Regions from separate parts of the Rhodoferax sp. GT1R46 genome, predicted to be linked through region 1. Evidence: predicted binding sites of a transcription regulator. Region 1 holds the regulator's gene; each other region holds the start of a gene.
The links. The regulator LexA, encoded in region 1, represses DNA repair genes until DNA is damaged. The targets are predictions, from matches to a motif close to ACTGTATNNNNATACAGT.
Positions count from the first base shown of each region.

Region 2: the regulator LexA is predicted to act here: its motif matches at 2,503-2,520, upstream of recA (recombinase RecA).
Region 3: the regulator LexA is predicted to act here: its motif matches at 2,150-2,167, upstream of imuA (translesion DNA synthesis-associated protein ImuA).

Region 1 is NZ_JBWMBC010000001.1:884,363-888,902, reverse strand. It holds gene adk (adenylate kinase) at 82-738, shown strand; gene AC097W_RS04115 (asparaginase) at 799-1,791, opposite strand; gene lexA (transcriptional repressor LexA) at 1,906-2,580, shown strand; gene AC097W_RS04105 (D-2-hydroxyacid dehydrogenase family protein) at 3,024-4,031, shown strand; gene AC097W_RS04100 (hypothetical protein) at 4,039-4,540, opposite strand, start outside.
Region 2 is NZ_JBWMBC010000007.1:16,051-20,590, reverse strand. It holds gene argC (N-acetyl-gamma-glutamyl-phosphate reductase) at 1-829, shown strand, start outside; gene recX (recombination regulator RecX) at 826-1,275, opposite strand; gene recA (recombinase RecA) at 1,326-2,444, opposite strand; gene AC097W_RS15075 (MarR family winged helix-turn-helix transcriptional regulator) at 2,585-3,061, shown strand; gene AC097W_RS15070 (response regulator) at 3,167-3,841, shown strand; gene AC097W_RS15065 (sensor histidine kinase) at 3,838-4,540, shown strand, end outside.
Region 3 is NZ_JBWMBC010000005.1:11,352-15,891, forward strand. It holds gene AC097W_RS12095 (Y-family DNA polymerase) at 53-1,435, opposite strand; gene imuA (translesion DNA synthesis-associated protein ImuA) at 1,404-2,129, opposite strand; gene AC097W_RS12105 (DUF4118 domain-containing protein) at 2,233-3,732, shown strand; gene AC097W_RS12110 (response regulator) at 3,729-4,415, shown strand; gene AC097W_RS12115 (potassium transporter Kup) at 4,502-4,540, shown strand, end outside.

The sequences.
Region 1 (4,540 bases):
TGGAGCGCAATCACACGTGGAGTCACGCCTGCTCGGCTCCTCCATCGACGTATAAGGCATTCATTCAAACTGAGGATATTCATGAGACTGATTCTGTTGGGCGCACCAGGCGCTGGTAAGGGTACCCAGGCCACATTCATTTGCCAAAAGTACGGAATTCCACAAATTTCCACGGGCGACATGCTACGTGCAGCCGTCAAGGCGGGTACTCCTTTGGGACTGGAAGCCAAAGCCGTGATGGCGTCGGGTGGACTGGTCAGCGATGACCTGATCATCAATCTGGTCAAAGAGCGTTTGACCCAGCCTGACTGCGTCAACGGTTTCCTGTTCGACGGTTTCCCGCGTACCCTGCCCCAGGCAGACGCCATGCGGGCTGCCGGTGTTGCGCTGGACTATGTTGTCGAGATCGACGTGCCTTTCGAGGCCATCATTGAGCGCATGGGTGGTCGTCGCTCGCATCCCGCGTCGGGACGCACCTACCACGTCAAATTCAACCCACCCAAAGTGCCTGGCGCGGACGACGTGACTGGAGAACCCCTGATCCAGCGGGATGACGACAAGGAAGAAACCGTCAAGAAACGCCTGGATGTGTATAGCGCTCAGACGCGACCCTTGGTTGAGTACTACTCGAATTGGGCGGCAAAAGATCCCGCTGCCGCGCCAAAATACCGCGCGATCAGCGGCATGGGCGACGTGAACGCCATTACGGCCCGGGTTTTCGAAGCATTGGCTGGGTAGCGCCAATCTGCTCCAGACCAAAGGCCGCTCCAAGCGGCCTTTTTTCATGCAAGGCAATCATCAAATTTCATCCTGCATCATCAATTCAAGCATCAGGGCAACCCGTGCTTTCAATGGCGGCAAGCCATTGGAATGCGGCAACCCGGAGGTCATCGATTCCCCCTCCACCACGCGTCCGAAGGCACAGCGGGAGGCCCGAACGACCTGAATACCCTGACTTTGCATCTCAATCAAAGCGACCTCCAGATCTTCGTGAACCGTGCCATTGCCGGTGCCCGCTACCACGATGCCGCGCACCGGCGCAGCCCCGCCCGCAGGCGCAGAGCACAGAGCCCGCACAGTGGCGCCCACAGCCCCCGCGTAGCTCATGATGATCTCGACCCGTGGCCAAACTGCATCGCGCAAGCGCTCGGTAGCAGTAAACAGGCCGGCAGGCTCATTTTCGGGGCAGCGATGCATCCAGCGCACAATACCCTCCTCCACAAACCCCAGCGGCCCGGCGTCGCCGGACCCGAAGGCATCCGGCCGGTAAGGATGAACTTTCTGCACGTCACGCGCTGAATGAATGGTCCCAGCACAAACCACGAGTACTCCCCGAGCCGCTTCTGCGCGCGTCACGACGACCGCGTCTCGCATGTTCTGGGGTCCATCGGGTGCCAACGACGTCGCGGGACGCATTGCGCAAGTCAGTACTACAGGCTTTAGAGCAAGTAAATCGGCCGGCAACACGCAGGACAAAAAATATGCCGTTTCCTCCAAGGTATCTGTCCCATGCGTGATCACCAGTCCGGCCACGCCCGGCAGGGCAAGGTAGTAACTCGCGCGAAGCGCCAGCGCGGACCAATGAGCCCAGCCCATATCCTTGCTGTTTAACTGCGCCACCTGTTCGGATACGAGCGTATGGCCGTCAAGCGCCATGTCCATGCCAGAGATATCCAACAGTAGCTGCGCCACGCTCAGTTGTGCCGCCTTGTATCCAACGTTGTCCAAAGCACTGCTCGCCGTGCCGGCAATCGTGCCCCCCATACCAAGAAAAACAATCTTTTTCGTCATATTTGGATGATCCGCTTGCAATCAAATTAAAACTGGTTAAAAATACAGCTACTGGATGCCGAAACAGTGTGTATGAACCAACAGTCCCTCTCGGCCCAGACAAAAGGAGTCAGCATGCTTGAAAGCCCCAAACTCACCGCTCGCCAACAACAGATTCTGGACCTGATTCAGACTGCAATCTCACGCACGGGTGCACCACCAACGCGTGCGGAGATTGCTTCTGAACTCGGCTTCAAATCAGCCAATGCGGCAGAAGAGCACCTGCAGGCCCTTGCACGCAAGGGCGTCATTGAACTCGTAAGCGGCACATCTCGCGGCATTCGGCTCAAAAGTGACGCACTTCGGTCCATTAATGAGTCCCGTAGCAAGCAATTTTCCCTTTCTTTGCCTGGTATGGCACAACTGGCATTGCCACTGATAGGCAGGGTAGCAGCCGGCTCGCCGATTCTTGCGCAAGAGCACGTTGACCAGACCTATTATGTGGAAAACAGTCTTTTCAAGCATCAGCCCGATTACCTGTTGAAAGTACGCGGCATGTCCATGCGCGATGCCGGCATCATGGACGGCGATCTTCTGGCGGTGCAAGCCACCAAAGATGCAAAGAATGGGCAGATCATCGTCGCCAGACTCGGGGATGAGGTCACCGTCAAGCGCTTCCGGCGCAACAAGCACCTGATCGAGCTGCACCCGGAGAATCCGGATTATCAAACCATTGTGGTGGAGCCCGGCGAGCCTTTCGAGATCGAAGGTCTCGCAGTGGGCCTCATCCGCAACACCATGCTCATGTGATTCCCCCACACAAAACAGGCACTCTATGAACATCGCTTTATTTGCCAGCCCAGGTAGTTTTGAGCCCATCCAAGGTTTGCTGCGCTGGTGGACCTCGAACAGATCTACAGCGAGGCGTCAGGCCGCCAGACCAGTTCAAGCGGAACACTCCTACGCTCCTAAATTTATAGCGCCATGCGTAACAATGACGAGGGCTAGCGGCCAAAAACTCCCTTTACTCAAACCGTTACGCGTAGTTCGCGTGGTCGAATCCGGGCAGGCGCGCTCCTGCGTGGGACGGATGGTCATATCGGGTCGCATGGCCGATGTGTGTGCAGAATTGGATCGACTCGCAGCCTGTGAATCAGCGCTGAATTAGGCGAAACAGGGGATTTTCGCTGGCAGGGAATTGCCATCGGTTTTCCCCCTGCGTCTTTGGTCGTCTGAAGAGGCACAATCAGCGCATGAATATTGTGATTCTGGATGACTACCAAGATGCCGTTCGCAAGCTGGAATGCGCATCGAAGCTGGAGAATTTCCCGGCAAAAGTTCACACCAATACGGTGAAAGGTCTGGCGCAACTATCGATTCGACTCAAGGACGCCGACATCATTGTGTTGATCCGTGAACGCACGCACATCAACCGCCAGTTAATCGAAAAACTACCCAAACTCAAGCTGATTTCTCAAACAGGACGCATTGGTAGTCACGTCGACGTGCAGGCCTGCACTGAACGTGGGATCGCAGTAGCCGAGGGAGGAGGATCTCCGGTCGCGCCTGCCGAGCTCACATGGGCATTGATCATGGCGGCCATGCGAAGGCTTCCCCAATACATCAGTAACCTGAAGCATGGCGTCTGGCAGCAATCTGGACTAAAGGCCGGGTCCATGCCAGCCAACTTTGGCCTGGGTACGGTTTTGCGCGGCAGGACGCTGGGGATATGGGGATATGGCAAAGTCGGTCAACTAGTGGCCGGATATGGAAAAGCATTCGGCATGCAAGTCATTGTCTGGGGCAGCGAGCAGTCACGGGAAAAGGCCAGTCAGGAAGGCTATGCTGCGGCGCCAAGCCGCGAGGCATTCTTTGCAGACTGTGATGTCTTGTCACTTCACCTTCGCCTTAGCGACACAACAAGGGAAATTGTTACGGCGGCGGATCTGGCGCTGATGAAGGACACTGCGCTTCTGGTGAACACTTCGCGCGCTGAGCTGATTGAAACCAACACATTGATCAGCGCACTCAATCGCGGACACCCGGGCATGGCCGCAGTAGACGTTTTCGAGACTGAACCCATATTGCAGGGGCATGCGCTTTTGAGGCTGGAGAACTGCATCTGCACCCCCCACATTGGTTATGTCGAGCAAGACAGCTACGAGATGTACTTTGGCGCAGCATTCGACAACGTTACGAACTTCATCAAGGGCACCCCGACGAACATCATCAACCCAGGCGCCCTGCAGGTACGCCGTTAGAGGGTTGTCATGGCTTGGGTGGCTGCACCCGGGGCATTGCCGGAAAGTCCGAACTGTCAAACTCAATGAGATTGCCGTCTGGTTCCGACAGATCCAAGTCTAAGTCGAGGTCTGCCGTTCTGTCTTGCTCAATTGCCATTGCTGGGGCAACCGGCACGGCGGTGGTGGGTACGGCGAAGGTTCTGGATGCGCTAAAAGGCAATAAACCCGAGTCCGAAAGAGAGTCGATTCGGCCTGCAATGCTGTGCAACAACAGCAGGTCGCGGAAGGCCTCCAAGTCAAATTCCTGTTGCGAATTTTCCAGTGTCCGCACCAGGCAATTCTCAATGAAATGCACCGATTCCTTTGATGGCCAAAGCGCTGCTATTTGGCTACAAACATCAGGGTAATCCTCCAGCGGATTTCCAGACTGATAGAAATTACTGAAAGATGGAACATGCCCGGTAAAGAGCGCATTGAAGCCATCACGATAGCGGTCATATTCAGCCTTGCGACTCAATGTGTGCAGC
Region 2 (4,540 bases), on a different contig from region 1:
GCGCAAGGATGCGGCGGCGAAACAGGCACTGATGGCGCAAGCGGACTTGGTTGTGCTGTGCCTGCATGATGATGCAGCGGTTGAATCGGTGGCCATGATTGACGCGATCGAAAAACAGACCGGAAAGCCCGGGCCGCGCATCATTGATGCCTCCACCGCCCACCGCACCGCTTCCGGCTGGGTCTATGGTTTTCCTGAACTCGCAGCATCCCAACGTGCGGCAGTCGCCCAGGCACGCCGGGTGGCCAACCCGGGCTGCTACGCCACCGGCGCCATTGCACTCATCCGCCCGCTGGTGGATGCAGGGCTGCTACCGGTTGATTTTCCGGTTTGCCTGCCATCGATCAGCGGCTACTCGGGCGGCGGACGGCCCATGATTGAAGCCTACGAGGCGGGTAAGGCACCAGCAATGGAACTGTACGGATTGGGTCTCAAGCACAAGCACATTCCCGAAATCATGTGCTACACCGGGCTCACACGGCGTCCTTTGTTTATTCCCTCGGTTGGCAACTTCCGCCAGGGCATGCTGGTGCAGTTGCCACTGCATCTGGATACGCTGCCGGGTCAACCAACCGCTAGGGATTTGCACGACGCGCTGGCACGCCACTACGCGGGCAGCGAATGGGTGACCGTGGAGCCGGCCACAGCCGACCAAAAACTCGACGCGGTTGCCTTGGCCGACACCAACAAAATGGAACTGCGGGTTTTTGCCAACGACGCCCGGGCCGATGGCTTCGCCCATGCGGTTTTGGTAGCGCGACTCGACAACCTGGGCAAAGGGGCTTCAGGCGCTGCGGTGCAGAACCTGAAACTCATGCTGGACATCTAATCTTCATTCGATCCTGCCACCACCTTGTGAATGGCATCGCCGCCAAAGCCCCGGCTGGCCAGAAAGCGCATCTGCTTGCCGCGCTCGGCCGCATCACTAGGTGGAACTCCAAATTTTTTGCGCCAGACCTCACGGGCCCGATCGACCTCGGTGGCCCGCAATTGCTCCACCGCCTGGTCCACGGCCTCACGGTCCAGACCCTTGCTTTGCAACTCTTGACGAATCCGTGAAGTACCCAGCTTGGCCGAGCGGCGATGGAGCACGGACTCCACCACCCGTTGCTCGCTGATAAATCCTTTGGCCTGCAATTCGTCCAGCGCTTTGGCGAGGGCACCCGGTTCTTCCTCAAACTCGGCCAGCTTGCGCTCCAGTTCAGCACGCGAATATTCGCGTCCACTGAGCAGGCGCAGGGCACGGCCTTTGAGAGAGACAGGGGCTATGGCCATCGGGATACGTGTTACAGAAGACAGGTGCTTGCTATTGTTTCAATAGCTGCTTACGCAGCATCCACGGGGGCTACCGCCTTCTTTCCACCTGTTTTCACCTTGACTTCTGGCTCTGGGGCACCGGGCAACAAAGGAATGCCCAGCGACGCGCGCACCTTGTTTTCAATCTCAGTCGAAAGCGCCGGGTTTTCGCGCAGGAATTCGCGGGCATTGTCGCGGCCCTGGCCGATTTTTTCGCCGTTGTAGGCATACCAGGCACCGGATTTGTCCAGAATATTGGCCGTCACCCCCATGTCGATGATCTCGCCATGGCGGCTGATGCCTTCACCAAACAGAATGTCGAACTCCGCCGTTTTGAACGGGGAAGCCACCTTGTTCTTGACCACTTTGACCTTGGTCTCGTTGCCAATGGCTTCGTCGCCCTTCTTGATGGTGCCCGTGCGGCGAATATCCAGGCGCACCGAGGCGTAAAACTTCAGCGCATTGCCGCCGGTGGTGGTTTCAGGTGATCCAAACATCACACCAATCTTCATGCGGATCTGGTTGATGAAAATGACGGTGCAGTTGGTCTTCTTGATGTGGGCGGTGAGCTTGCGCAGCGCCTGGCTCATCAGGCGGGCTTGCAGGCCGGGCAATGAATCGCCCATTTCGCCTTCCAGCTCGGCTTTGGGCGTCAATGCGGCCACCGAGTCAACCACGATCAGGTCCACGGCGCCCGAGCGCACCAGGCTGTCCACAATTTCCAGCGCCTGCTCGCCAGTATCAGGCTGACTGATCAGCAAGTCTTGCAGGTTCACACCGAGTTTTTGGGCGTATTGAATGTCCAGCGCATGCTCGGCATCCACAAAGGCGCACTGGCCGCCAATTTTCTGCATTTCGGCAATCACCTGCAGCGTGAGCGTGGTTTTGCCCGACGACTCCGGGCCGTAGATTTCGACCACCCGACCACGGGGCAGACCGCCAACGCCAAGGGCGATGTCCAGACCCAGTGAACCAGTGGACACGACCTGGATGTCTTCAATCACCTCGCCTTCGCCCAGCCGCATGATGGTGCCTTTGCCGAACTGCTTTTCGATCTGCGCCAGCGCCACTTGCAGGGCTTTGGCTTTTTCACTGTTGGCGCCGTTGGTGTTGTTGACGTTGGCTTGGGCTTTGACGGGTGCGTCCATAAAAATCTCCTTAAGAATCCATAGTGGGGCGCATGGCAGTCAGTGGGGTTAATCACAGGCTGGATGCTTGAACAGTAGTCTAAATGCGATCTTAAAACCCACAAACACTTTTTTTCGTCAGTTTGCATTACTATTTGCAAATGACTGAATTGCACTCACACGACCGCTGGCGCAGCGCCCACACCGGACACTGGTTGCGTCTGGCACTGGCCCGATTCGATGCGCGGGTCCTGGCCCTCATGGCCCACCATCCCGGCGTGCCGCTGGGGCTAGCCAATCTGGCCGCTCGCGGTCAGGTCGGTGCCGCGCACTTGCACATTACCCGCCATCTGGCGCTGGAGGGATCCCGCCTGACCGCACTGGCACAGAGCGCCGGCATAACCAAACAGGCCATGGGCACACTGGTCAACCAGTGCGAAGCGTGGGGAATGGTCACCCGCGAAAACGACCCCCACGATGCACGGGCACGCCAGGTGCGCTTTACCCCCGTCGGCCATGCGTGGCTGACCGCCTACCAGGACGCAGTGGCCCAGGCCGAAGCGGAAATGCGGCAGGCAGTGGGCGACGAAGTGGCTGCCGTAATTGCCATCGGACTGGAGGCCTACAGCGGGGAATAAATTCACGCGCGAAGCAGGGCAACACCCTAGAGCAGCGCACACCGGCCACGCCTAGAATGACATAAAACGCCCAAACCAATCGGGCGTAAAAAACAAGGAGCAGACATGCGAATTTTGATCGCCGAAGACGACCAGGTGCTGGCCGACGGTTTGCTGCGTGCACTGCGCAGCGCCGGTGCCGCAGTCGACCATGTAGCCAGTGGCTCCGAGGCCGATGCCGCATTGATGACGAATACCGAATTCGACCTGCTTATCCTCGATCTGGGCCTGCCCAAGATGCACGGCCTGGAAGTGCTGAAGAAACTGCGGGGGCGCGGCTCCTCGTTGCCAGTTCTGATTCTTACTGCCGCCGATGCAGTCGACGAGCGTGTCAAAGGACTGGATTACGGCGCAGACGATTACATGGCCAAACCCTTCAGCCTGCAGGAACTTGAAGCCCGGGTGCGCGCCCTGGTGCGCCGTGGCATGGGTGCCGCCAGCAGCAACATCAAGCACGGTCCCTTGATCTATGACCAGGCGGGACGCGTGGCTACGATCGACGGCAAGATGGTGGAACTCTCCGCCCGGGAACTGGGCCTGCTGGAGGTGCTGCTGCAGCGCGCTGGCCGCCTGGTGAGCAAGGACCAACTGGTGGAACGCCTGTGCGAATGGGGCGAAGAGGTGAGCAACAATGCCATTGAGGTCTACATCCACCGGCTGCGCAAGAAGATTGAAAAAGGACCCATTCGTATCGCAACGGTTCGCGGTTTGGGCTACTGCCTGGAAAAAATTCCTGGATGAAGATTTTCCAGCGTGAGCAACGCAGCCTGTTCGGAGAGATTCTGGACTGGATGCTCACGCCCTTGTTGTTGTTGTGGCCCGTCAGCCTGGTGCTCACCTGGCTGGTCGCCCAGGGCATTGCGGGCAAGCCCTTTGACAGGGCTCTGGAGTACAACGTGGGCGCGTTGGCGCAGCTGGTAACCGTGAATCACAACCGCGCCCAGTTTGTGCTCCCGCTACCGGCGCGCGAACTGCTGCGCGCCGATGACGCGGACACCGTGTACTACCAGGTGCTGGGCGCATCCGGCGAATACCTGAGTGGCGAGAAAAATCTGCCCCAACCCCCTGAAGACGAAAGAATCATCGCGGGTGAAGTGCGTATGCGCGACGACGAGTTTCGCGGCGTGGGCATCAAAGTTGCCTACACCTGGGTGAAGCTGGAGCTGCCCAACAGCAAGCCTGCACTTGTGCAGGTGGCTGAAACGATGGACAAGCGCTCGGTGCTGGCGACCGAAATTGTCAAAGGTGTGATGCTGCCGCAGTTTGTGGTTTTACCGTTGGCCGTCTTGCTGGTGTGGCTGGCGCTGGTGCAGGCGATCAAACCGCTCAATCACCTGGAGGAGCGCATTCGGGCGCGCAGCCCGGATGACCTGAGCCCTCTGGACGTGGAGGCCGTTCCCCTGGAGGTGGCACCGCTGGTGTCCTCCGTCAATGACCTGC
Region 3 (4,540 bases), on a different contig from region 1:
CGCAAATGGTCAAAACAGGGCGCGCCAAATAGATTGCTTGCCGCAACCGGGCTCAGGCATAGAGCCCATGCAAATACCACCGGGCCGTGTTTTGCGCTCCCTGTTTTGCCTGCCCACCCAGCCGCTCCTGGTACACCCACACCAGGCCCGCCTGCGCGCTGCGCGCCACAAAGTAGTCGCGCAGCGCGCAGGCGGCATCGCCGTCCAGCCAGCCGGATTCCAGCCGCTGCGGCCCGGCCAGCAGGGTGAGCGGCCCCTGGTACTGCGGGCTACCTTGGTGCACTGCCAGACGCAGAGGGGTGGCGAGCAGCCAGGTGGGATACAAGGCAAATTCCTGCGCATCCTTCACGTCATTCAGGCCACCAGCCCTCGTGGATAGTGCGCGAGCAGCTCCTGATTTCATAGCATTTTTTACGCCCAGAGTTTCTGCGGCTGCCGTCCAGCGCTGCATGCATTCGGGCCGGTGGTCCGCATGGGGCGTGGCACCCAGCACCTGCTGCACACCCAGACGCGCGCTCAGGCGCTCCAGCAACTGGTGCAGGCTGTCGCCATGGCGCTGGTCATCGTGCAAGAGGCTCAGGCTTTCCCCCGCCAGGGGCTGCGTTTGCACGGTACGCAGCCGCAGATGCAGCACGGGGGCGGGTAGCGTGACGCGCGCCAGCTGCTCGCCCAGCAGGCGCTGCAGGTGCTGCATGTCCTGTGTGGGCTCGGCGGTGCGCAGGATCAGGCGGCCCTGCGCACCACCGGTGTGGTGGGCATCCACATGCTGGGCGTTGGAGCGCCGGGCGTCCAGTTCCCACAACAACTCGAGAGCCAGCACGCCCCGCTGGCGGGCTTGCAGCCATACCTGCAGTTGCGCCAGCAGACGGCGCGCACCAAACAGCAGAGCCGGGGCCGACTCCACGCTGGCCGCCAGCTCCAGCGGTGCGTCAAACACCTGCGGCAGGGTCAGCCACGGATAGACCTCTGGCCGTAGGCCATAGGCCCGGTCCAGCGCATCAATCAACCCCGCGCCAAAGCGGCGCGCCAGACCTCCCCGCGGCAACGCGCGCAGCTGCCCCCAGTTGCGCATGCCCAGGCGCGCCAGCGTGGGCAGGTGCGGGCGGGCGGCGGCCAGGGTGTGCAGGGGCAAGGCATCGGGCGGGATGGCATTTTTGTCACCCTTCGCATCACACCCCAGGCGCCCTATTGCTATCAAAGATGTAGCGCCTTGCGCATATTCCACGGGGGCTAGAAGCCCATTTGTCTTGAACAGGTGCGCCAGCAGCGCAGTACGGCCACCAAACAGGCGCTCGCTGGCAGACACTTCCAGCACCAGTGCCGCGTCCACGCGCGCCACCAGAGGGGTGAACTGCAAAGCCCACCACGCCCAGGCGGTGGGGGCGTCTGCCAGTGCACCGTCTTCAGTTGACGGCTGCAGTGCGATCCAGTGCATGGCGTCCTCCTGCACCGTAGCCGGTGCGCAGGCTGCTGGCCGCCAGCAGCCTTGCAAGGCGCATGGGGCGGGCTGCCATGCGCAGGGGCTGCGCCAGGGGTGGGCCGCGCCGCTTGAGTACCTGCACTTCCAGTGCATCCGGCACCTCTTTGGCAGGTGACACCCACAGGCGCAACACCGCGGGGGATGACTCGTGTTGCGCCTGCTCCGGGCGCAACACAAACAGCAGCTTGGCGTACTCGGCGGCGGCCATTTGCAGGCGACGCAACTGGTCGGGGCGCGTCTGCGGCAGCCAGGCCAGCACAGCATCTACATCGGCACAGCGAAGCGCCTGCTCGGTAGACCACAGGCGCTGGGGCGCATCCTGGGCCATAACCCACAGCAGCCGGTTCAAGTTCAGGCCTTGTGCACCCAAGGCCGGTCCAAAGGGCACATGCGGTGCGCCCACCAGCACCACTGCCCCCGTGCCGCTGCGGGCCAAAGCCGGCAAGAGCAAGCGCCATTCGCTGTGCACCCCGGGCATTTGGAGGATCTCGGTCAGCGCCCCCAGCGGCCAGCCGCCGCCAGGCAACTGCGCGTCCAGCAGGGCGTCCCCCGTGGCCAAAATTCGGCCTGGCGCACCCGCCAGCGCGTCCGCATGCCAGACGTCGGCATGGACGCTTGCCAGGGAGAGAATGCGCGCAGAGGTAGACATGGCAAGGGGTTTTGCAAAATACTGTATTTTTTAACAGTATACGCCTCCATCGTCAATTTCCCTGATGCAATCCTGATACGGCTGGTGGTACGCTGACCGCACCATGAACGCTACCTCCACGTCAAACGACACCCAAACACCCCTGCGGAGTTGGGCCACGGTGGCCTTGCTGCTGACGGCGGCAACCGTTGGCGGATTTCTGCTGGACCACCACGTCTCGCTCACCAGCCAGGCCATGGTGTATGTGCTGGCAGTCGTCCTTGCGTCGTACCGCCTGCGCTGGCTGGCCTCGGTGGTCTGTGCGGTGGGCGCCGTAACGGCATTCAACTTCTTTTTTGTTCCACCACGCTGGACCTTTGAAGTCGACAGCCAAGAGCATCTGATTGCCCTGTTCACGATGCTGCTGGTCGCACTGGTGATCAGTAACCTGGCAGCCTCCCTTCGGCGCGAAACGAAAACAGCACACCGCAACGAGCAACGGGCTCGCCAACTGCAGGCATTGGCCACCGACCTGTCAGGCGCCACCACCGCTCACGAAGTGCAGGCACTGGGGCAGAACGCTCTGGACAGTGCCTTCACCGGGCCTTCCGTTCTGGCCTTGCGTCAACCCGACGGCACGCTGGATCTGGCACCCGGGTTGGCCACCACCCTGGACGACGGCATGCAATGCTGCATGCGTGAAGCCGCTGTGCTCGGCCCCGGAACCGGGCGCTGGCCTGGCCTGAACGCCTGGTATGTACCGCTGGGCGACAAGGGCCAGATGCACGGGGCCGCCTGCATCCAGAATGGTCTGGCGGCCGATGCCGATGGGCGGGAGCACGCCCAGGCGCTGTGCGCTTTGCTGGCACAGGCGCTGTGGCGCCTGCGCCTGACGGCATCGATGCTAGCAGCCGAAAATGAGTCCCACCGACAACAGGTGCAAAGCACGTTTCTGGCCGCTATTTCACACGACTTGCGCACGCCGCTGGCGGCGGTGGTCGGCGCTGCCTCGTCACTGCAAACGCAGCGCGACAAACTCAGCGCCGCCGACCAGGACCGCTTGCTGGGCAGCATCGTCAGCGAGGCGACCTACCTCTCCACCGTGACCGAAAACACCCTGCAGTTGGTGCAGCTGACCAATGCGTCGCAGCCGATCCAACGCGGCTGGGAGTCCATGGAAGAAATCGTGGGAGCCGTTCTGGCCCGTGTGCGGCTGCGGGACTCTGCCCGGCGTATCAAATCCAGAGTACCTGAGGGCTTGCCGCTGATCAAGGCCGACCCGGTTTTGCTGGCGCAGCTGATCGGCAACCTGCTGGACAACGCGCTCAAGTACAGCGCTGACGCAATTGAGCTGGTCGTGAGCACCACCGCCCAGGAGATGCAGGTGTCTGTCAAAGACCGTGGCGAGGCGATTCCCGAAGAAAAATACCAGGCGATATTTGAGCCCTACTCCCGCAATGACCAGTCTGGCCAGCGCGGTGCCGGGCTGGGCTTGGCTCTGTGCCGGGCGATCGCCTGCGCGCATGGCGGCAGCCTGACGGTCAGGCGGCGTACCGGAGGCGGAAACCGCTTCACCGTGACACTACCCATTGATCCCCACCAGCCGCAAGGAGTGCCTCAATGACCTTGCGCATTCTCGTGGTGGAGGACGACCGTGAAATCAGGGCAGTGATGCAATCATCCCTCTCAGTCGAGGGTTTTGAGGTGCAGACTGCCGTGTCATTGAGCGAGGCGCGGGCCATGCTGAAGCATGCGTTGCCCGATGTCATGGTGCTGGACCTGGGTTTGCCCGATGGCGATGGCGTCGAGCTGGTGCAGGAGGTGCGCAAGCACCATGCGCTGCCCATTCTGGTGGTGTCTGCCCGCCACCAGGAAGCCCAAAAGATCCAACTGCTGGATGCAGGGGCCGACGACTATCTGACAAAGCCCTTCAGTGTGAGCGAACTGCTGGCCCGCATCCGGGTGGCGCTTCGCCACCGGGGCACGGCGCTGGCTGCTGCGGTCACGGTGCACGAACTGGACGATTTGAACGTAGACCTGGCCTTGCGGGTGGTGAAACGCAATGGCGAAACCCTGCACCTGACGCCCACTGAATTCAACCTGCTTGCGCGACTGGTGCGCAGTGCAGGCCGCGTGGTCACGCACCGGCAATTGCTGACCGACGTGTGGGGGCCCGAGTTCACCGAGCACACGCATTATTTGCGGCTTTACATGGGGCAGCTGCGCGCCAAGATTGAGCGTGACCCGGCGGAGCCCCGCCATTTGCTGACAGAGACCGGCGTGGGTTACCGCCTGGCAGTTACCTAACCTGCGCGCTGGATGCTGCAGCCCCTTATGCGTTCCTGATACGCGGGCTGCGACAGTGGAGTCCTGTTTACTGCGAATGAAATGCCATGACCAAAGCGTCCAATCGGGAAAGTCTTGCCGCCCTC